Regions from separate parts of the Streptomyces sp. NPDC059906 genome, predicted to be linked through region 1. Evidence: predicted binding sites of a transcription regulator. Region 1 holds the regulator's gene; the other holds the start of a gene.
What was found. Region 1 encodes HspR, which represses chaperone genes until heat shock. Its sites were predicted from a motif close to TTGAGNNNNNNNNNCTCAA; they were not measured.
Positions count from the first base shown of each region.

Region 1 (10,505 bases):
GCAGCTTCTTCGCACTGGCTCCCTGCCCCTCCAGTACCTCACCGGCCGCGCCGCCCTTCGCGGCGATGCCGAGGAGCAGGTGCTCGGTGGAGAGGTACTCGTCCCCGAGTTCCTTGGCGCGTGCCTGGGCGTCGGCGACCACGGCGAGCATCTCACGGTTGGGTTGCGGGGGTGCGACGGTGGACCCGGTCACGCTGGGCAGCCCGGCGACGATGCGCTCGGCGCCGGTGCGCACCGCGGCGAGGTCGGCCTCGACGGCGGCGAGCAGGTCGGTGATGTTCTCGTTATCTTGCCGTCGCCCTTGCCCCTGGAGCAGGGCCAGGAGCAGGTGGGCAGGGGTGAGGTCGGCGTTTCCCTCGGTCACGGCCCGGTTGCTGGCCGCGTTGATCGCGTCCCGGCTCCGGTTGGTCAGCTCGGCGTCCACGTTCTGGCTCTCCTCCTCGCGTCAGTGCTGACTCATCCAGCGTACACAAAGTTGAGTCGGTTCCACTCAATGTGCACTCAAGGTGCACTCGCGGTGGATCGCACACGTCACCCTCAGGGACGCCGGAGTGGCCGCACAGGGAGTCAGGACCACTTCACACGAGTGTCTTTTCGGCCAGCTGCGGAACCGGCCACTGTCGCGAGATGTCCGCACATGCGACAGCGGCGTCACCGTGTTCAGGTCACGGTGACGCCGCTGCCGGGGGGAAGCACCTGAGCGATTGTGTTACGACGGGGGAATCGCGTCAGGCACTGCGGGGGGTGGCCGAGATGGTCCTCACTTCGGGGATCTCCGGCTGCTCGAGCCGGTGGTCCCGCTGGTCCAGGTTCACAAAGATCATTCCGTACCGGATGGCACACCGCACGGGCTGCGGCGCCCCCCGAGGCCGCCGCAGACACCGGTACGCACGCACGTCGCCGTCCTCGTCCAGCGTGACGACGACCGGCTCGCCGAAGACGGTCACCATCAGCGAGTCACCGGCGTGCGGGATCGCGGTGACCAGGTCGATGAAGTGCCAGCCGGAGCGGTAGGCGGTGGCCATTTCACGACGGAAGGAGCGGTCGTCGGGTGGCGTGGTCACTTCAGCCCCCCGTGTTCGCAACGCCCGATGGCCAGTGACTGTCCGCCCGAACATCGCCCTCCGTGTCGGAGTGAAAGCTCAGCGCTCCGAAGATCGCGGCGGCGAAGAGGGCGCCAGCAAGCACCGAGCGAACCAGTCTGTTGCGCATGGTCGGCTTCGTCCTCACTCGTAAGTCTCCTCTTCCCCCGTCAGGTAAGACGATGGCTCATTCCAACACCTCATGGCCACACAATCGGTGCATCATGTTCCTGCATGTTCAGGACCCTGGGGGGTGGAGATTTGGTGGCAAATCAGACTAAGGCGTCGCATCCCCATGCGGTGACCGAACTGTGCGACGAAGGTACCCGGCTCTACGCGAACGCCCTACGCACGGGACGGATCGCGAGGGCGGACGTGGAGTCCGCTCCCTGCCTGATGGAACTGGCGCTGATACACCCGGATCCGGACGATGCCGACTGGTTGCGTCCGGTGCCCCCGTCCGCCGCTCTGGCCCAGCGCCTGCACCCCATCGAGCGGGAGATCACGGAGCGGCGGCGGCTCTCGATCGAGCTGGCGGACGCGTTCGAACCCTTCATGGCCATCGGCACGCAGCCGGCGAGGAGCGAGCACTCCATCACGGTGCTGGAGGGCGGTGACCGCATCAACTCGGCCCTCAACCTGGCCACCACCCAGTGCCAGACGGAGATGCTCACGGTACAGCCGAGCGACGACCGGTTCTCCGAACGCAGCCTCACCCAGGGGCTCGAGCGGGACAAGCCGCTGACGGAACGCGGCGTACGGATCCGCACGCTCTACCAGCACACGGCTCGGTACAGCCCACAGAAGATCGCCTATGTCGCCCAGCTGTCCAACGGCAAGGCGGAGTACCGCACGATCGACGAGGTGGTGGAGCGCCTCATCGTCTGCGACGAGACCGTGGCGTTCATCCCGACCCGCGACGACCAGCAGGTCGCCCTCGAAATCCGTAACCCCGGCCTGGTCCGTTACCTGATCAAGGTCTTCGAATTCATGTGGAGCCGGTCCGTGCCGCTGAGCGCGGGCGCGCCCTACGAACCCGCACCGGGTGGTATCACCGACATCCAGTACTCCATAGCCAAGCTGCTGGTCGAAGGACACGTCGACGAGGCCATCGCCCGGCGCCTGGGCATGAACGTGCGCACCTGCCGGGCGCACATAGCCAAGCTGGCACAGGCCCTCGGCAGCGGCAGCCGCGCCCAGCTCGGCTTCCTCATCGCCCAGTCCGGGATCCTGGAGAACGATCACTGATCGCAGTCGACGAAGAGAGTCACACGTGACCCCAGAGGTGCATCACCACGGAGCGGAGGAGCTGTGTGATGCGGGCCTGGAGATCTACGCCCGCGCACTGCGGGAGGGGCACCTCCCCGGCGCCGCGGCGGCGACGGCACCCTGCCTGATCGACAACGGCCTCCTCCACCCCGCCGTCGACGACCTGGACCGCCTGGAGCCCGTGCCGCCCACCGTGGTGCTGCAACGCCTGCTCCGGTCCTCCGAGGACCGCGTCGCCGACGAGCGGCGGCGCGGGCAGCGGATGGCCGATGTCTTCGAGCCCCTCATCCGCCTGGGCCGGCGCGACGTCCTCACCGAGGACACCCCGGCCCTCAGAATCCTCGGCAGCAAGGAGCGGACGGGCCAGGCCATCGAGGAAGCCATGGCCGAGGGCAGGAAGGAGCTCCTCGCGATCCAGCCGCACGACTCGCACGTCACCAAGCGCCCCGACATCCTCGAAGGGGCCATGAAGCGGGACCAGGCCTTCCTCGACCGCGGGGCCCGGGTAAGGGCGTTGTACCAGCACACCATCCGCCACGCCCCCTATACGCGGGCCCGCTACGAGCAGCTGACCGGCGACGTCGAGGCGCGCACCCTGGACGAGGTGACCGAACGCCTGATCATCGTCGACCGCACCGTCGCCTTCATCCCCGCCAGCGCCGACCGATCCCTCGCGCTCGAAGTCCGCCATCCCGCCCTCATCGCGTACTTCGTCAACACCTTCGACCGCCTCTGGCACCTGGCCACCCCCATGTACCCGCAAGCCGTCCACCAGCCCACGCTCAACGGCATCACCCCCCGCCAACGCGCCATAGCCGCCCTCCTCGTCGAAGGCCACACCGACAGCGACATCGCCGACCGCCTCGGCATGAACGTCCGTACCGCCCGTGTCCACATCGCCAAACTCGCCGCCACCCTCGGCAGCGAGAGCCGGGCGCAACTCGGCTACCTCATCGGGCAGTCGGGGATTCTCGACCGGGAAGGATGACGGGGGGCGGGGCGCTGCGCGGGGAGCCGTCGAGGCCGGCCTGGGCTATGCGGACGCCCAACTGCGTGCGGCTCGCCGCGCCCAGGGTCTCCGAGAGCCGGGCGATGTGCGCACGGGCCGTACGGACGCTGATGCCGAGGCGTTCGGCGATCACCGCGTCCTGGTGGCCCTCCGCGAGGAGCGCCGCGATGGACTGCTCGCGGTGGGAGATGCCCTCGATGCCGGTGTCGGGGAGGGGGGCGGTCAAGGGGATGGCGAGGCGCCAGAGGCGTTCGAAGACCGTGACCAGGTAGGAGATCAGGGCGGGGTGGCGCAGCTCCAGGGCCATCGTGCGGTCGCTGTTGGCGGGGATGAAGGCGACGGTGCGGTCGAAGAGGATGAGCCGGTCGATGACCTCGTCCAGGGTGCGGGCCTCCACCGCGTCGCCCATCAGCTCCAGGTAGTTGAGCAGGCCCTGGCCGTGCCGGGCCACGTGCGTGTACAGGTCCCGCATCCGCACCCCGCGCCCGCGCAGCGCCAGCGCCCGGTGCAGGCCCTCGGACAGCTCGTGCTCGCGCCGGATGCCGCCGGGCTGGACGGTGAGCACCTCCGTCGTACAGGCCTGCGTCGCCTCGTCCATCGCGGCCTGGATGCGGGACAGCCCGTCGAGGACCCGGATCGCCGTGCTCTCGGTGCCGGCCGGGGTCTGGAGCAGCCGGCCGAGGTCCGCGTACCACTCGAAGGCCTCCACGGCCGAGCCCACCCGCCGCTGACTGGCGCTGACCTCGTCGTGCACCCCGCGCAGCAGCCGCGTCATCACCTCCTGCGGGGAGGTCGGCACCAGCCAGTCCATGTCGTCGGGGTCGGGGTGCAGCAGGGCCAGTTCCAGGAGGCAGGGCACCGGCTCGGCGTCCTGGCGCGGCACCCGGCCGCGCCGGACCGCCCGGGAGTACACGCGGTCCCCGGCCGCGCACAGCCGGTCGGCCCCGTGGGGGTGCTCCTGAGCCCCGTGCCCGGCCATCGCCCATCCCACCCCCGGTTCCGGCTCTTCCGCAGCGCAACTATGCGCGGCCGGGACCGGCTCCGCAACAAGGCTCCGCGGCGGACGGAGGCCGAAAAGAGCCGGTTGAGAGCGGAACGCCCGGTCCCCGTGGAACCGGGCGGACACGCGGGCTGTCTACTTCAGACCTAGCTCCGCGCACGCGTCCGCGTACTTGGCGGTGCAGATGTCGGTGACCTTGTAGAAGCCCTCCGCGACGACCGTCTCCTCGATGTTGGCCTTGGTGAGGGCCACGACGGGGACGAGCTGCGCGGGGATGCCCTTGTGGGTGGGGCTGTCGACCTTGTCGCGGGCGAGCGCGTCGAACTGGATGTCCCGGCCCTGGACCCGCGCCACGGCCATCTCCGCGGCGTTCTCGGCCTCCTGCGGATAGGACTTGTACACGCTCATGTACTGCTCGCCGGTGACGATCCGCTGGACCGCCGCGAGTTCCGCGTCCTGGCCGGTGATCGGCGGCAGGTCGGTGACGCCCGCGTCCTCCAGGGCCTTGATGATGCCGCCCGCCATGCCGTCGTTGGCGGAGTAGACGCCCGCGATCTTGTTCTTGCCGATCTTCTCGATCGCCTCGGTCATGTTCGCCTCGGCGTTCTCCGGCTTCCAGTCCTTGGTGTCGAAGGACTGGGCGATCGTCACCTTGCCGTTCAGCTCCGACAGCGCGCCCGCCTTGAACTGCTTGGCGTTCGGGTCGGTGGACGAGCCGTTCATCATGACGATCTTCTCGGAGCTCTTCGGGTCGCCGCCGAGCGCCTCGATGAGCGAGCGGCCCTGGACCTCGCCGACCAGCTCGTTGTCGAAGGAGATGTAGGCGTCGATCGGGCCCTCGGCCAGCCGGTCGTAGGCGATGACGGGGATGCCGGCGTCCTTGGCCTTCTGCACGCCGTCCGCGATGGCGTGCGAGTCGACCGCGTCCAGCACGATCACGTCGACCTTGTCCTCGATCATCTGCTGCATCTGGTCGGCCTGCTTGGTGGCGCTGGCCTCGGCGTTGGCGTACTTGACGATGCCCTCGTCACGCGTCAGCTCGCCGACCTTCTTCTTGAAGAAGGGGTAGTCGAACTGCTCGTAGCGCGTGTTCTCCTTCTCCGGCAGCAGCAGCCCGACCAGGAGGTCGTTGCCCTTGGACGGGCTGGCGTCGTCGCTGCTCTCCGACGCGCCCAGCATGCCGCAGGAGGCCAGCGAGAGGGTCATCAGGGACGCGGCCACGGATATGGCGGTACGACGGGCACGGGCACGGGCACGGCTGCTCACTGCGCTAGACCTTCCGACACACGGGTGTAGTTGGTATCCAGGTGACCCAGGTGACCCCCGGTGAAGAGAGCCAACGCTGTCTTCACCAAATCGTCAAGAAGTACTAGACCAATGAGACAGCACCGTTGTGAACCAGCCCCGGAGGACGAGGTGGTCCTCCGGGGCCGGTGATGCCGTTTTCCCTTGTGCCGTCTGCCGGTCCGGCTCAGTCCGAGGACTGGCCGCGGCGCCCCGGCCGCCAGACCACCAGGGCGCTGGTCTGCTGTACCTCTTGGTAAGGGACCAGGTCACGGCGGTACGACGCGTGCACCGCGGCCTCGCGCTGGCGCATCGCCGTGGCCGCGCCGTCGAGGGCGGCGGCCAGCTCGGCCGCGCGGGCCTGCAGCTCGGCGACCTGGTTCTCCAGTTCGATGATGCGCTTGATTCCGGCCAGGTTGATGCCCTCGTCCTGCGACAACTGCTGGACCGTGCGCAGCAGTTCGATGTCGCGGGCCGAGTAGCGCCGGCCGCGGCCGGCCGTGCGGTCCGGGGAGACCAGGCCGAGGCGGTCGTACTGGCGCAGGGTCTGCGGGTGCAGGCCGGAGAGCTGGGCCGCCACCGAGATGACGTAGACCGGGGTGTCCTCGGTCAGTTCGTACGGGTTGCGTCGACGACCGTCCATTCCCGTCAAGCTCCCTTCGCGGCCTGGAACAACTCCGCCCGCGGATCCTCGTCCGCGGTCGCCTCGCGATACGCCTCAAGCGCGTCACGAGCCTTCCCCGTCAGATCCTTCGGAACACTCACCTCCACGGTGACCAGGAGGTCGCCGCGGGTGCCGTCCTTGCGGACCGCGCCCTTGCCCCGGGCCCGCATGGTGCGCCCGCCCGGCGTGCCCGCCGGCAGCTTCAGCGTGACGGGCGGACCGCCCAGGGTCGGGACGCGGACCTCGCCGCCGAGGGCCGCCTCGGCGTAGGTGACCGGGACGGTGACGGTGAGGTTGTCGCCCCTGCGGCCGAAGACGGGGTGCTCCTTGACGTGCACGACCACGTACAGGTCGCCCGCCGGGCCGCCCCGCTCGCCCGGCGTGCCCTTGCCGCGCAGCCGGATGCGCTGGCCGTCCAAGACCCCGGCGGGGATACGGACCTGCATCGTCCGCGAGGACTTGGCGCGTCCGGAGCCCTTGCAGACCTCGCAGGGGTCCTCGGCGATCAGGCCGCGGCCCTTGCAGTCCGGGCACGGGTCGGTGAGGGAGAAGCCGCCGCCCGAGCCCCGGGCGACCTGGCCGGTGCCGACGCAGGTCGGGCACACGCGCGGCGTGCCGTTCTTGTCGCCGGTGCCCGAACAGGCCTTGCAGGGCGCCTGCGAGGACATCCGGAGCGGCACGGTCGCGCCCTCGATGGCCTCGGTGAAGCTCAGGGTGACCTCGGACTCGATGTCCTGCCCGCGCCGCGGCTGCGTGCGCGTGCCGGTGCCCGGTCCGCCGCCGGTGCGGTTGAACAGGCCGCCGAAGACGTCCCCGAGGCCGCCGCCGAAGCCGCCGGCGCCGCCCTGGCCTCCCCCGCCCTGGGCGCCGCCTCCGAAGAGGTCGCCCAGGTCGAAGTTGAAGGTGCCGCCGCCGCCCGCGCCCGGCCCCGGGCGGAAGCCCCCGTTGCCGAAGAGGCTGCGGGCCTCGTCGTACTCCTTGCGCTTCTTGGGGTCACCGAGGATGTCGTTGGCCTCGGAGATCTCCTTGAAGCGCTCCTCCGCCTTGACGTTCCCCTTGTTGGCGTCCGGGTGGTTCTCGCGGGCGAGCTTGCGGTACGCCTTCTTGATCTCGGCCTCGGTGGCGTCCTTGGGGACGCCGAGAACCTTGTAGTAGTCCTTCTCGATGAAGTCCTTCGTGCTCATCCCCGACGTCCCTCCTCTCGCGCCCTGTGCGTCACTTCGAGCTCAGCCCTCGTCCGGGCCACCGCTCTCCTTGGTCCCGGCGTCGTCCTCCGCGCCGGAGGCGTCCGGCGCCTCGGTGGCGTCCTCGGCCGGCTTGACCGGCTGGGCGCCCGGCTGCGGCTCGGCGACCGCCACCCGCGCGGGGCGGATGGTGCGTTCGCCGATCCGGTACCCGGGCTGCAGGATCGCCACGCAGGTCGTCTCCGTGACGTCCGGTGCGTAGGAGTGCATCAGGGCCTCGTGGATCGTCGGGTCGAAGGGCTCGCCCTCCTTGCCGAACTGCTGGAGGCCCATCTTGGCGATGACCGTCTCCAGCGACTCCGCGACGGACTTGAAGCCGCCGACCAGTTCGCCGTGCTCCCGGGCGCGCCCGACGTCGTCGAGCACGGGAAGCAGCTCGGACAGGAGGTTCGCGACGGCGACCTCCTTGACCGCGACGCGGTCCCGCTCCACCCGGCGGCGGTAGTTCTGGTATTCGGCCTGGAGGCGCTGGAGGTCCGCCGTGCGCTCGCCGAGCGCCGTGCGCACCTGGTCCAGCTGGGCCACCAGGCCCGCGTTCTCGCTCGCGTCCCCGGCCGGGGCCGCCCCCTCTTCGGAGGCGGCCTGCGGCTCGGCGTCGTCAGGGGTGGCGCCGGAGGGGACGTCGGGCTTCTCCTCGAAACCCGGGGTCTCCTCCGTCACGCGGCACCGTCCTTGCGCTCGTCGTCCACGATCTCGGCGTCGACGACGTCGTCGTCGGCCTTGTCGCCGGAGGCGGCACCCGCGTCGGCGCCCGGGGCCTCGCCGCCGGCGGCCTGCGCGGCCTGGGCGTCGGCGTACATGGCCTGGCCCAGCTTCTGCGAGACGGCGGCGACCTTCTCGGTGGCGGTGCGGATCTCGGCGGTGTCCTCGCCCTTGAGCTTCTCCTTCAGCTCGGCGACGGACTCCTCGACCTCGGTCTTGACCTCGCCGGGGACCTTGTCCTCGTTGTCCTTGAGGAACTTCTCCGTCTGGTAGACGAGCTGCTCGCCCTGGTTGCGGGACTCGGCGGCCTCGCGGCGGGCGTGGTCCTCCTCCGCGTACTTCTCGGCCTCCTGGCGCATCCGGTCGACCTCGTCCTTCGGCAGCGAGGAGCCGCCGGTGACGGTCATCTTCTGCTCCTTGCCCGTGCCCAGGTCCTTCGCGGTCACGTGCATGATGCCGTTGGCGTCGATGTCGAAGGCGACCTCGATCTGCGGGACGCCGCGGGGCGCCGGCGGCAGACCGGTCAGCTCGAACATCCCGAGCTTCTTGTTGTACGCCGCGATCTCGCGCTCGCCCTGGTAGACCTGGATCTGCACGGAGGGCTGGTTGTCCTCGGCGGTGGTGAAGATCTCCGAGCGCTTGGTCGGGATCGTCGTGTTCCGCTCGATCAGCTTGGTCATGATGCCGCCCTTGGTCTCGATGCCGAGGGACAGCGGGGTGACGTCGAGCAGCAGGACGTCCTTGACCTCGCCCTTGAGGACACCGGCCTGCAGGGCGGCGCCGATGGCGACGACCTCGTCCGGGTTGACGCCCTTGTTGGCGTCCTTGCCGCCGGTCAGCTCCTTGACCAGCTCGGCGACGGCGGGCATACGCGTGGAGCCGCCGACGAGAACGACGTGGTCGATCTCGCTGAGCTGGATGCCGGCGTCCTTGATGACGTTGTGGAACGGCGTCTTGCAGCGCTCCAGCAGGTCGGAGGTCAGCTGCTGGAACTGGGCGCGGGTGAGCTTCTCGTCCAGGTGCAGCGGGCCCTCGGCGGACGCCGTGATGTAGGGGAGGTTGATCGAGGTCTCGGTGGACGAGGACAGCTCGATCTTGGCCTTCTCGGCGGCCTCGCGCAGGCGCTGGAGGGCCATCTTGTCCTTGCCCAGGTCCACGCCGTGGCCGGACTGGAACTGCTTGACCAGGTAGTCGACGACGCGCTGGTCCCAGTCGTCACCACCGAGGTTGTTGTCACCGTTGGTGGCCTTCACCTCGACGACGCCGTCGCCGATCTCCAGCAGCGAGACGTCGAACGTACCGCCACCGAGGTCGAAGACCAGGATGACCTGCTCGTCCTTGTCGAGGCCGTACGCCAGCGCGGCGGCGGTCGGCTCGTTGACGATGCGCAGGACGTTGAGGCCCGCGATCTCACCGGCCTCCTTGGTGGCCTGGCGCTCGGCGTCGTTGAAGTACGCCGGGACGGTGATGACCGCGTCGGTCACCTTCTCGCCCAGGTAGGACTCGGCGTCCCGCTTCAGCTTCTGCAGCACGAAGGCGCTGATCTGCTGCGGGTTGAAGTCCTTGCCGTCCAGGTTGACCTTCCAGTCGGTGCCCATGTGGCGCTTGACCGAGCGGATGGTCCTGTCGACGTTCGTGACCGCCTGGCGCTTGGCCACCTCGCCGACGAGCACCTCGCCGTTCTTGGCGAAGGCGACGACGGACGGCGTGGTCCTGGCGCCCTCGGCGTTGGTGATGACGGTGGGCTCGCCGCCCTCCAGAACGCTGACGACGGAGTTAGTCGTGCCCAGGTCGATGCCGACCGCACGTGCCATGGTGAATAACCTCCAGCTGACTTGAGTGGAACAGGCTCAAGTGTGCATGACGCCCGGCGATGGGTCAACAGAGGTGAGTCGAGCCGACTCAACTCTTATCCGCTCCTTACACGCAACGACGCCCCGACCTGTACGTTCTCGGTACGCGCGGCCTGACGAACCGGAAAAATCGCCGCCCGGAAGGACGCACCGCCCGCGACTCCGGTTGCCCCGCGAGGCGCCTGGGACACTCCGGCCCGCACCCGCCCACCCCGCCCGGCCCGGCCCGGTGGACCGGAGCCCGTGCCTCCACACCCCGCCGGGGTCAGGGTTGCCTCAGCGACGCAGATCACCGCACGTCCGACTACAGTGCGGCGGAGGATGGGGGTACTCTCAGACGAACTGAATAAGTTACCGCTTAGTAATACCGCCCCCTCGCAACCTCGCAGGCCCGAGGA
Region 1 covers NZ_JBHWKU010000005.1:249,848-260,352, reverse strand. Annotated here, with positions in the region: gene clpB (ATP-dependent chaperone ClpB) at 1-424, opposite strand, end outside; gene ACFV9J_RS10960 (hypothetical protein) at 729-1,064, opposite strand; gene ACFV9J_RS10955 (helix-turn-helix transcriptional regulator) at 1,317-2,330, shown strand; gene ACFV9J_RS10950 (LuxR C-terminal-related transcriptional regulator) at 2,356-3,339, shown strand; gene ACFV9J_RS10945 (LuxR C-terminal-related transcriptional regulator) at 3,302-4,339, opposite strand; gene ACFV9J_RS10940 (substrate-binding domain-containing protein) at 4,496-5,566, opposite strand; gene ACFV9J_RS10935 (heat shock protein transcriptional repressor HspR) at 5,832-6,287, opposite strand; gene dnaJ (molecular chaperone DnaJ) at 6,293-7,492, opposite strand; gene grpE (nucleotide exchange factor GrpE) at 7,535-8,212, opposite strand; gene dnaK (molecular chaperone DnaK) at 8,209-10,068, opposite strand.

Region 2 (10,505 bases), on a different contig from region 1:
CGTCGGAGGAGACCACGGCGACCGACCGGATGCCGGGCACCTCCTCGACGAGGTTGGTCAGCAGCCAGTGGAGATTGCGGGCTTCACTGCTCAGTCCGAACGTACTGGGCGCGGTCAACTGCTTGCCTCCTCGACGGTGCCCCCCGTGGCTTCTTCGGTTGTGTCCGCCCCGGCGTCCGGCGCCTGGTTCTGCCCGGTGCGGTCGGCGATCTCCGCCTCGACGTCCCGGCGGCCGGCCTCCGCCCCGCGGCGGAATCCGCCCAGGCGCCGACGGAGCGCGTCGGCGTCGACGGAACCCGCGGTGCGCGGACGCGGCACCGCGGCGGGGGTGGTGAGCTTCGGGGTCCGCTTGGGCAGGCCCTTGTCGGTGACGGGTTCGGCGGCCTCGGAGCCGTCCTCGGTCCCCCCGGCTCCCTCGTCCGGCGCGCGGTCGTGGGCGTCGGGTCCGATGGCGTACGGGTCGGGGACCGTCTCCGGCCGGGGCTCCGGTTCCGCGAGGTCCGGCAGGAACAGGGCCATCGTGGCGTCGTCGGGGAGGTCGCTGCCGGGGGCGGGGCCGTCCTGGGAGGACTCCGTCTCCCTCTCGGGTTCCGGGGCGGCCGGCCCGGCCGGGTCTTCGCGCTCGTCCGGTTCCGGGGCGTGCGGCGTGTCGGCGCCGGGCGCCTCCGCGTCCGCCCCCGCCTCCGCCTCCGCCTCCGCCTCGGCACGGCGTACGGCTTCCTCCGCCGAGGCGACCAGCGGGTCGATGCCGGGCTCGGGGTCCGGGCCGGCTTCCTCCCCGGCGCCCTGCTCGGTCTGCTCCGGCTGCTCCGGCTGCTCCGGCTGCTCCGGCTGCTCCGCCGGAAGGGCCTTCTCCGTCCGCCCGTGCAGGACGTTGGAGTTGGCCTCCGCGTCCGCGCCGGGCAGGGAGAAGGAGCCGGTGCCGTCGGACACCGGCACGGTCGGGGCCAGCGCGGCCGGCGGGGCCGCGGCGAGCAGGGGGCTCGGGAGGACGACGACGGCCGCGACGCCGCCCTGCTTCTGCTCCCGCAGCCGTACCCGCGCCCCGTGCCGGTGGGCGAGCCGGGCGACGACGTAGAGGCCGAGCCCCAGACCGTCCTCGCCCTCCTGGTCGTACGGCGCGTCCGGGTCGAAGTCGGTGAGGCGGGCGTTGAGCCGCTGGAGGCGTTCGGTGGCCATGCCGATGCCCTCGTCCTGGACGGAGAGCATCACCTCGCCGTTCTCCAGGAGCCAGCCGGAGACCTCGACGGGCAGGTCCGGCGGCGAGAAGGAGGTGGCGTTCTCCATCAGCTCGGCCAGCAGGTGGGAGAGGTCGTCGGCGGCGAACCCGGCCACGTGGGCGTGCGGCGGCAGCGCGGCGATGCGCACCCGCTCGTACCGCTCGATCTCGCTGACCGCGGCCCGGACCACGTCGACCAGCGGCACCGGCGAGGCGCTGTGCTGGACGTGCTCGGTGCCGGCGAGGACGAGGAGGTTCTCGCTGTGCCGGCGCATGACCGTGGCGAAGTGGTCGAGCTTGAACAGGGTGGCGAGGCGGTCCGGGTCCTGCTCGCGCTCCTCCAGGCCCTCGATGACGGCGAGTTGCCGCTCGACCAGGCCGAGGGTGCGCAGCGCGAGGTTGACGAAGGTGGAGCCGATGCTCTTGCGCACCACCTCCAGCTGGGCGGCGGACTCGGCGAGTTCGGTGCGCAGTTCCTCGCGGGCGTCGGCCATCTTCTGCCGCTGGCCGACCAGGTGCTTGCGGTCGGACTCCAGCGTGGCGACCCGCCCGGCGAGCGTGGCGGCGTGCGTGTGCAGGGCGTTGACGGAGCGGACGACCTGCGCGAACTCGTCGTTGCGGCCGGTGAAGGCGACCGGCTCCTCGGTCGTCGGGTCCGCCGCGCCGGCGAGGCGGGCCGAGCCGCGGCGCAGCACCGACAGCGGGCGGGTGAGGGTGCGGGCCAGGGCGGTGGCGACACCGACGGCGAGCAGGATCAGGGCGCCGAGGACGGCGATCCGGATCTCCAGCGCGGTGACGTCGTCGTCGCGCAACTGCTCCAGGGCCTCGACGCGCTTCTCGTACAGGGCGGACTCGGCACCGCGCATCGCGTCGACGCGGGCGGAGAGCGCCGCGTCCAGCCGCTTGGTACTGGTGCCGAGGTCGCGGTCGGAGAGCGTCGGCTCGTCGGTGAGGCCGGCGAGGTACTTCTCGGCGGAGTTGACCTCGGGACCGGCGACCGTGGCGTCGAAGCTGCCGCGCGCCTCCTTGGGAGCGCCCTCGCGGAAGTCGGCGAGGGCCGCGTCGGAGCGCACCCGGGCCTGCTGGGCGGCGGCGGCGAGGGCGTCGCGCTGCTCGGCGTCGGCGTCCGAGGAGGTGGTCGTCTCGGTCGGCAGGCCGGTGACCGGGTCGATGACGGTCTCGGTGGTGCTCGGCACGTTCAGGGCCGCCAGCAGCAGGCCGCGGGTGGCGGCGGCCTGCTGGACGGCGGTGTCCAGCTCGGCCAGCGCGTACGCGCCGGAGCCCGCGCGGGGCGGCATCTCCTCGCCCAGCTCCTCGGCCAGGGCGTGGAGTTCGGTGATCGCCTCCGAGTACGCCTGGTGGGCCTGGAGCGCGGTGCTCTTGCCGGTGAGGGCCGCGCGGCGCAGCGCGGCGACGGCGTCGAGGTCCTCGCGCAGGGAGGCGGGCGTGTCGGTGTCGGCGCGCAGCTCCTCCACCTGGCGGTCGACGCGGGCGCTGCGCTGCTCGGAGGGCGCCTTCGACTTGGGGCGGCCGGCCGCGATGTAGGGGGTGACCTCGTCGCGCTCGTCGGCCAGGGAGTGGGCGAGGGTCAGCGCGCCCTGGGTCTGCTCGGCGAGCGTCACCAGTTCCTGGGAGTCGTGCAGTTGCCCGGAGGCGGCCACGACCGAGGGGGCTCCGGCCCCGGCGACGGCGGCTGCCACGACGGCCACCGCGACGATGAGGCGGTTGCGCACGTGGGTGGCACGGCCCTTGCCGACGGGAGCCTCCGGCGGCTGCGGAGGGGTGGAGGTACCGGGGGTGCGCTCGGCGCTCCCCACGGGGGCCGTCTGCTTGCCTGTGCGACGAGGCCGCGTCTTCTGCACCGGTGCTCGCATTCCTGACTCGTGTACCCGTGGGCCCGGGTGGCGCTCCGTCAACTGGCCGGCCGGGGGCGCGTGCGCCCACAGCCGGGCGCTGGGCTGTTCCCCGGCCGCCGGCCGCGCGTCGGGCGGGGAGACCGCGTGAGCGGGGCAGTCCCCCCACCGGTTCCCGACCCTCCCAGTGCCGGTGGGCGGTGAGCGCGCATCATCCGACCCGCCACCCGAAGGAGTGAACCCCGGAGGGGAGTTGGGGAGCAAGTTCCGCTGGCGCGTGCCGCACGGCAGCCCGGCGAGCCGGTTGGACGTCTGCGATAGGCGGTGGCACTATGTGCCGCCACGCGCCGCCGGAGCTTGGAATTCCACCCCAAATCCGGCGCCTGACCTGCGTCGCCGCCTCGATTCCGGGAGAACCCGAGGAAGGTGCCAGCCTTTTGCGAACGCTGTGAAGGGGTCGTGCAGACTGGCCGGATGCGTACGGAACTCGTCTCGGAACCAGGCCTCGCCGACCAGCCCAACGAGGACTTCGCGAGCGTCGGACTGCCCGCCTCGGGACAGGGTGGTTCACTCGTCGTCCTTGACGGTGTGACGCCGCCACGGACGGCGACGGGCTGTCTGCATTCCGTGCCCTGGTTCACGGCGCGCCTCGGTGGGGCGCTGACCGAACTGACCGTTTCACTCCCGGATCTTCCTCTCGCCGAGGCCCTGTCCCGCGGCATCGCGCGTACCGCGGCGGCTCACGCGGAAACCTGTGACCTTTCTCACCCGCGCACGCCGCAGGCAACCGTGGTCCTCGCGCGCTGGTCCGCGGCCGCCGTCGAGTACCTGGTCCTGTCCGACTCCGCCCTCCTGCTGGAGGCTCCCGACGGCACCCTCACCCCCGTCCTGGACGACCGGCTGGCCCGGCTGCCCCGCTCGGCCCTCGTGAGCGACGCGGTGATCGACGCCGGGCTGCGCAACAAGGAGGGCGGCTTCTTCACGGCCGCGGCCGACCCCGCCGTGGCGGCGCGCGCCGTGACGGGGGTGCTCCCGCGCGGTGCGGTGCGGACGCTGGCGGCGCTCACGGACGGGGCCGCGCGGTGGGTGGAGAAGTTCGGGGAGGGCGACTGGGGGGACTGCCTGGCGCTGGTCCGCAAGCAGGGCGCGCAGGCACTGGTGGACCGGGTGCGGGAGCTGGAGCGCGCGGACGCCGCCGACGGCCGGGCGTTCCTCGGACGCAGCAAGACGCACGACGACGCGACGGTGGTCTACGCCGAGTTGTGAGACGACTTGTGCGACGGCTTGTGTGACGACTTGCGAGGCGACTTGTGAGACGACTTGTGAGACGACTTGTGAGACGGACGGGCGCCGGTACTACTTCTCCATCCCCCGGTTGAGTTCGTGCAGCAGCCGGGCCAGTTCCGTCACCTCGCGCGGGTCCCAGTCGGCGAGCCGGCGGGCGTACCGGGCGCGGCGGGCCTCCCGGACCCGGCCGACGCGTTCCTGGCCCTCCGGGGTCAGGGTGACCAGCCAGGCCCGGCCGTCGGCGGGGTCGGGCTCGCGGGCGACGAGCCCGAGTTCCTCCAGGGCCCGCAGCTGGCGGGACATGGTGGCCTTGCCGACGCCGATGAAGGCGGCGAGGTCGGTGGCGCGCTGGCCGCCGCACTCGCCGAGCCGCACGAGCAGGCCGTACGCGGACGACTCCAGGTCGGGGTGGACCTCCCGGGCCATCTCGCCCTGGTTGGCCCGGGCCCGCCGCAGCAGGACGGTCAACTCCCGCTCCAGGGCCAGGAACTCAGGTTGGTTCACACCACTGCCGGACAGGTGGGATTTGCCCCCGCGACCGCCGCCGTTCCCGTCTTCGTGCACGTCAGCCCCTGCCTCGATTTTCCGGTCCTGAAAGTTTCCGCCACGGGCCGCCATCGCCGCAGCTCGCCAAGTATTTCGCAGGCTTAGACCAACGGCGGCTCCCGGTCCTCTTCCACCCGCCGTTTCTACGTGCGTAGAGTCTTCACCGGACCTCCGGATGGCATGCGCACGCCATCCGTACACCATCCAGGGGTTCTCCCCACTCGCGCATCCCCCACCGAGCACCACCGAGCCATCGGAGGCACGTCATGCTCGTGCACAGATCCGGATCGGCCCGCGGACGGCGGTTCGCCGTCACCGGGATCCTGCTCGCCGCGTTCTCCCTCGTGTTCACCCTTCCCGCCGACGCCGCGTCCTCCGCGGACGTCCCGGCCCGCGGCTCCGCCCACATGGGCATGGGCGTCGCGGCCCACGACGGCGAACACGGCACCCCCGTCCCGGGCCGCGCGGTCCAGACGGAGGGCGTCGACGTCTCCAGCCACCAGGGCAACGTCGCCTGGTCGACCCTGTGGAACAGCGGCGTCAAATGGGCCTACGCCAAGGCCACCGAGGGGACGTACTACACGAACCCCTACTTCGCCCAGCAGTACAACGGCTCCTACAACGTCGGCATGATCCGGGGCGCCTACCACTTCGCCACGCCGGACACGACGAGCGGCGCCACCCAGGCCAACTACTTCGTCGACCACGGCGGCGGCTGGTCCAGGGACGGCAAGACGCTGCCGGGCGCGCTCGACATCGAGTGGAACCCGTACGGTGCCACCTGCTACGGCAAGTCGCAGAGCGGGATGGTCTCCTGGATCCGCGACTTCCTCAACACGTACAAGGCCCGTACCGGCCGGGACGCCGTGATCTACACGGCCACCAGCTGGTGGACCCAGTGCACCGGCAACTACGGCGGCTTCGCCGCCAACAACCCGCTGTGGATCGCCCGGTACGCCTCGACGGTGGGCACGCTGCCGGCCGGCTGGGGCTACTACACGATGTGGCAGTACACGTCGTCCGGTCCGACGGTCGGTGACCACAACAAGTTCAACGGCGCGCTGGACCGCGTCCGGGCGCTCGCCAACGGCTGACGCACGACGCGTACGGCGACGGCCCGGACTCCGCAGGGAGTCCGGGCCGTCCCCTTTCCTCATCCGGCCGCGTCCTCCCCCAGTGCCGAAAGCCTGGGAGGTACCCCCATCGCCGCGACCGGAACCTCACGCCGCGCACCGCTGTTCGCCGGTGCGAGCGCCAGTTCCAGGACCTGGCGGACGTCGGTGACGGCGTGGACGTCGAGCTTGTCCAGCACCTGGGCCGGGACGTCGTCCAGGTCGGGCTCGTTGCGCTTGGGGATGATCACCGTGGTGATCCCCGCCCGGTGCGCGGCGAGCAGCTTCTGCTTGACCCCGCCGATCGGCAGCACCCGCCCGGTCAGCGAGACCTCGCCGGTCATCGCCACGTCGGTGCGGACCAGCCGGCCGGAGAGCAGCGAGGCGAGGGCCGTGGTCATGGTGACGCCGGCGCTCGGGCCGTCCTTGGGGACCGCGCCCGCCGGGAAGTGGATGTGCGCTCCCCGGTCCTTGAGGTCGCCCACCGGCAGCTCCAGCTCGGCGCCGTGGCTGCGCAGGAAGCTCAGCGCGATCTGCGCCGACTCCTTCATCACGTCGCCCAGCTGACCGGTCAGGGTCAGCCCCGCCGCGCCGGTCTCCGGGTCGGCCAGCGAGGCCTCGACGTACAGGACGTCGCCGCCGGCGCCGGTGACCGCGAGGCCGGTGGCCACGCCGGGCACCGCGGTGCGCCGCTCGGCCGGGTCCTGGGCGGACTCGGGCACGTGGTGCGGCCGCCCGATCAGACCGCGCAGGTCGGTCTCGGTGACGGTGAACGGCAGTTCCCGCTCGCCCAGCTCGTGCTGGGCCGCCACCTTGCGCAGCAGCCGCGCGATGGACCGCTCCAGGGTGCGCACGCCCGCCTCGCGGGTGTACTCGCCCGCCAGCTTGCGCAGCGCGCCCTCGTCGACGGTGACCTCGTCCGCGTCCAGTCCGGCCCGCTCCAGCTGGCGCGGGAGCAAATGGTCCCGGGCGATGACGACCTTCTCGTCCTCCGTGTAGCCGTCCAGGCGGACCAGCTCCATGCGGTCGAGCAGGGCCTCCGGGATGGCCTCCAGGACGTTGGCGGTGGCCAGGAAGACCACGTCGGACAGGTCCAGCTCGACCTCCAGGTAGTGGTCCCGGAAGGTGTGGTTCTGGGCCGGGTCGAGGACTTCGAGGAGGGCGGCGGCCGGGTCGCCCCGGAAGTCGGAGCCCACCTTGTCGATCTCGTCGAGCAGGACGACCGGGTTCATGGACCCCGCCTCCTTGATCGCCCGCACGATCCGGCCGGGCAGCGCGCCGACGTACGTACGCCGGTGGCCGCGGATCTCGGCCTCGTCGCGGACGCCGCCGAGGGCGACGCGGACGAACTTGCGGCCCATCGCGTGGGCGACGGACTCGCCGAGGCTGGTCTTGCCGACGCCGGGCGGGCCGACCAGGGCGAGCACGGCACCGCCGCGCCGGCCGCCGACGACGCCGAGGCCCCGGTCGCCGCGCCGCTTGCGCACGGCGAGGTACTCGGTGATGCGCTCCTTCACGTCCTCCAGGCCCGCGTGCTCGGCGTCGAGCACGGCCTGGGCGCCCTGGATGTCGTAGGCGTCCTCGGTGCGCTCGCTCCACGGCATCTCCAGGACCGTGTCGAGCCAGGTGCGGATCCAGGAGCCCTCGGGCGACTGGTCGGAGGACCGCTCCAGCTTGTCGACCTCCTTGAGCGCGGCCTCGCGGACCTTCTCGGGCAGGTCGGCGGCCTCCACGCGGGCGCGGTAGTCGTCGGACTCCTCACCGTCCTGCTCGCCGTTGATCTCGCGCAGTTCCTTGCGTACGGCTTCGAGCTGGCGGCGCAGCAGGAACTCCCGCTGCTGCTTGTCGACGCCCTCCTGGACGTCCTTGGCGATGGTCTCGGCGACGTCCTGCTCGGCGAGGTGGTCGCGCAGCTGCTGCGTGGCGAGCTTCAGCCGGGCCACCGGGTCGGCGGTCTCCAGCAGCTCGACCTTCTGCTCGGTGGTGAGGAACGGCGAGTAGCCGGAGTTGTCGGCCAGCGCGGACACGTCGTCGATGGCCTGGACCCGGTCGACGACCTGCCAGGCGCCGCGCTTGCGCAGCCAGGCGGTGGCGAGCGCCTTGTACTCCTTCACCAGCTCGGCGACCTGGCCGGGCAGGGGCTCGGGCACGGTCTCGTCGACCCGGGTGCCCTCGACCCAGAGCGCGGCGCCCGGGCCGGAGGTGCCGGCGCCGACGCGCACCCGGCCCCGGCCGCGGATCAGGGCGCCGGGGTCGCCGTCGGCCAGGCGGCCGACCTGCTCGACCGTGCCGAGCACGCCGGTGGCGGCGTGGGCGCCGTCGATGCGCGGGACGAGGAGGACGCGGGGCTTGCCGGGCTCGGACCTGGCGGCGGCCTGGGCGGCCTCCACCGCGGCCCGTACCTCGGCGTCGCTCAGGTCCAGGGGGACGACCATGCCGGGCAGGACCACTTCGTCGTCGAGCGGCAGCACGGGCAGGGTGAGCGGTGTGAAGGCGGCGGACTCAGCAGCCATGATCTCCCCTTCGGCAGTCAAGTTGAGTTACATCGACTCAATGAAAGGGAGCCCCTGATTGTTCCCCGGGCCGTGTTCGCTCTGAGCGATCAAGCTCCGCGGGGCCACAGCCCGCCTCTGGGGACAGCACCGTCGTACCGGTCGGCATTCCTGCGCCGGGGCGGGTGCCAGGATGGGCCGATGCCCCTCACTACCCACGACTCCCCCGAGTCCTCCGAGGCGTCCTCCGAGGCGCCCGAGGTGCTGGACCGCCGCGAGGGTCCGTACGGCGAGGTGGTCCTGCGCCGGCACGGGACGTTGCTGCAGATCATCGCGAACGGCTGCTTCCTGATGGACACCTCCGACGGGCGGTCGGAGCGGCGCCTGGTCGACGCGGCGGCCGACGCGCTGGCCGCCTCCGGTCCGCGGACCGCTCCGCACCTGCTCATCGGCGGTCTCGGGGTCGGCTTCTCCCTCGCACACGCGGCCGCCGACCCCCGCTGGGGCCGGATCGCGGTCGTCGAGCGCGAGGGCGCCGTCATCGACTGGCACCGCGCCGGACCGCTGGCCGCGCTCTCCGCCGACGCGCTGGCCGACCCGCGCGCGGAGATCGTCGAGGCGGACCTGGTCGGTTACGTCAATGAGACATCCGACACGTACGACGCCCTGTGTCTGGACATCGACAACGGCCCCGGCTGGACCGTCACCGAGGGCAACGACGGGCTCTACGCGCCGTCCGGACTCGCGGGCTGCGCACGGCTGTTGAGGCCCGGCGGGGTGCTTGCCGTATGGTCCGCGCAGCCCTCTCCGGAATTCGAAGAAACCTTGCGTAATGCCGGTTTCCAGCAGGTGCGTACCGAAGAGATCCCCGTTGCCCGGGGCGTTCCGGACGTCGTGCACATCGGCGTCGGGCCTGGATAGCAAAGGCGCGGTGACTCCCCGTACGCTGCTGCCCTGACGCGGATCATTCAAGCGTCAAGCGCAGTCATGGGATCACCCCACGGATTCCGGAAAGCACACCTCAGGGGCGGGCGATGGAGCAGACACAGACCTCCCACAACGGCACGGCCACCCAGGGCGCCCAGCGCCGGGTGCTGGTGGTCGAGGACGATCAGACGATCGTGGACGCCATCGCGACCCGGCTGCGCGCCGAGGGGTTCCTGGTGCAAACGGCGGGCGACGGTCCGTCCGCCGTCGACACGGCCGAGGCTTGGCAGCCCGACCTGCTGATCCTCGACATCATGCTGCCCGGCTTCGACGGTCTGGAGGTCTGCCGGCGCGTGCAGGCCCAGCGGCCGGTGCCGGTGCTGATGCTCACCGCGCGCGACGACGAGACGGACATGCTGGTCGGCCTCGGCGTGGGCGCCGACGACTACATGACCAAGCCGTTCTCGATGCGCGAGCTGGCCGCCCGCGTGCACGTACTGCTGCGGCGGGTGGAGCGGGCCGTGGTGGCCGCCTCCACGCCGCGCAGCGGCATCCTGCGCCTGGGCGAGCTGGAGATCGACCACGCGCAGCGCCGGGTGCGGGTGCGCAGCGAGGACGTCCACCTCACGCCCACCGAGTTCGACCTGCTGGTCTGCCTGGCGAACACCCCGCGCGCGGTGCTCTCCCGCGAGCAGCTGCTCGCCGAGGTGTGGGACTGGGCCGACGCCTCGGGCACCCGGACCGTGGACAGCCACATCAAGGCGCTGCGCCGGAAGATCGGCGCCGAGCGCATCCGTACCGTGCACGGCGTGGGCTACGCGTTGGAGACGCCGACGCCATGAGCAGCGGAGGACGGGAAGCCGCGCGGAGGAGCCCCGGCCCTCGGACCACCGGGGAGCCCTGGGGCGGCGTGCGCCCGTTCTCGATCAAGACCAAGCTGGGCGCGCTGGTCGTCACGTCGGTGCTGATCACCACCGGCCTGTCGGTGATAGCGGTGCACACCAAGACGGAGCTGCGGTTCATCACGGTCTTCTCGATGATCGCCACGCTGCTGATCACGCAGTTCGTG
Region 2 covers NZ_JBHWKU010000028.1:54,542-65,046, reverse strand. Annotated here, with positions in the region: gene ACFV9J_RS31650 (roadblock/LC7 domain-containing protein) at 1-118, opposite strand, end outside; gene ACFV9J_RS31645 (nitrate- and nitrite sensing domain-containing protein) at 115-3,093, opposite strand; gene ACFV9J_RS31640 (hypothetical protein) at 3,547-4,338, shown strand; gene ACFV9J_RS31635 (MarR family winged helix-turn-helix transcriptional regulator) at 4,429-4,923, opposite strand; gene ACFV9J_RS31630 (lysozyme) at 5,172-5,999, shown strand; gene lon (endopeptidase La) at 6,059-8,530, opposite strand; gene ACFV9J_RS31620 (spermidine synthase) at 8,711-9,430, shown strand; gene ACFV9J_RS31615 (response regulator transcription factor) at 9,544-10,278, shown strand; gene ACFV9J_RS31610 (sensor histidine kinase) at 10,275-10,505, shown strand, end outside.
Region 2: the regulator HspR is predicted to act here: its motif matches at 8,553-8,571, upstream of lon (endopeptidase La).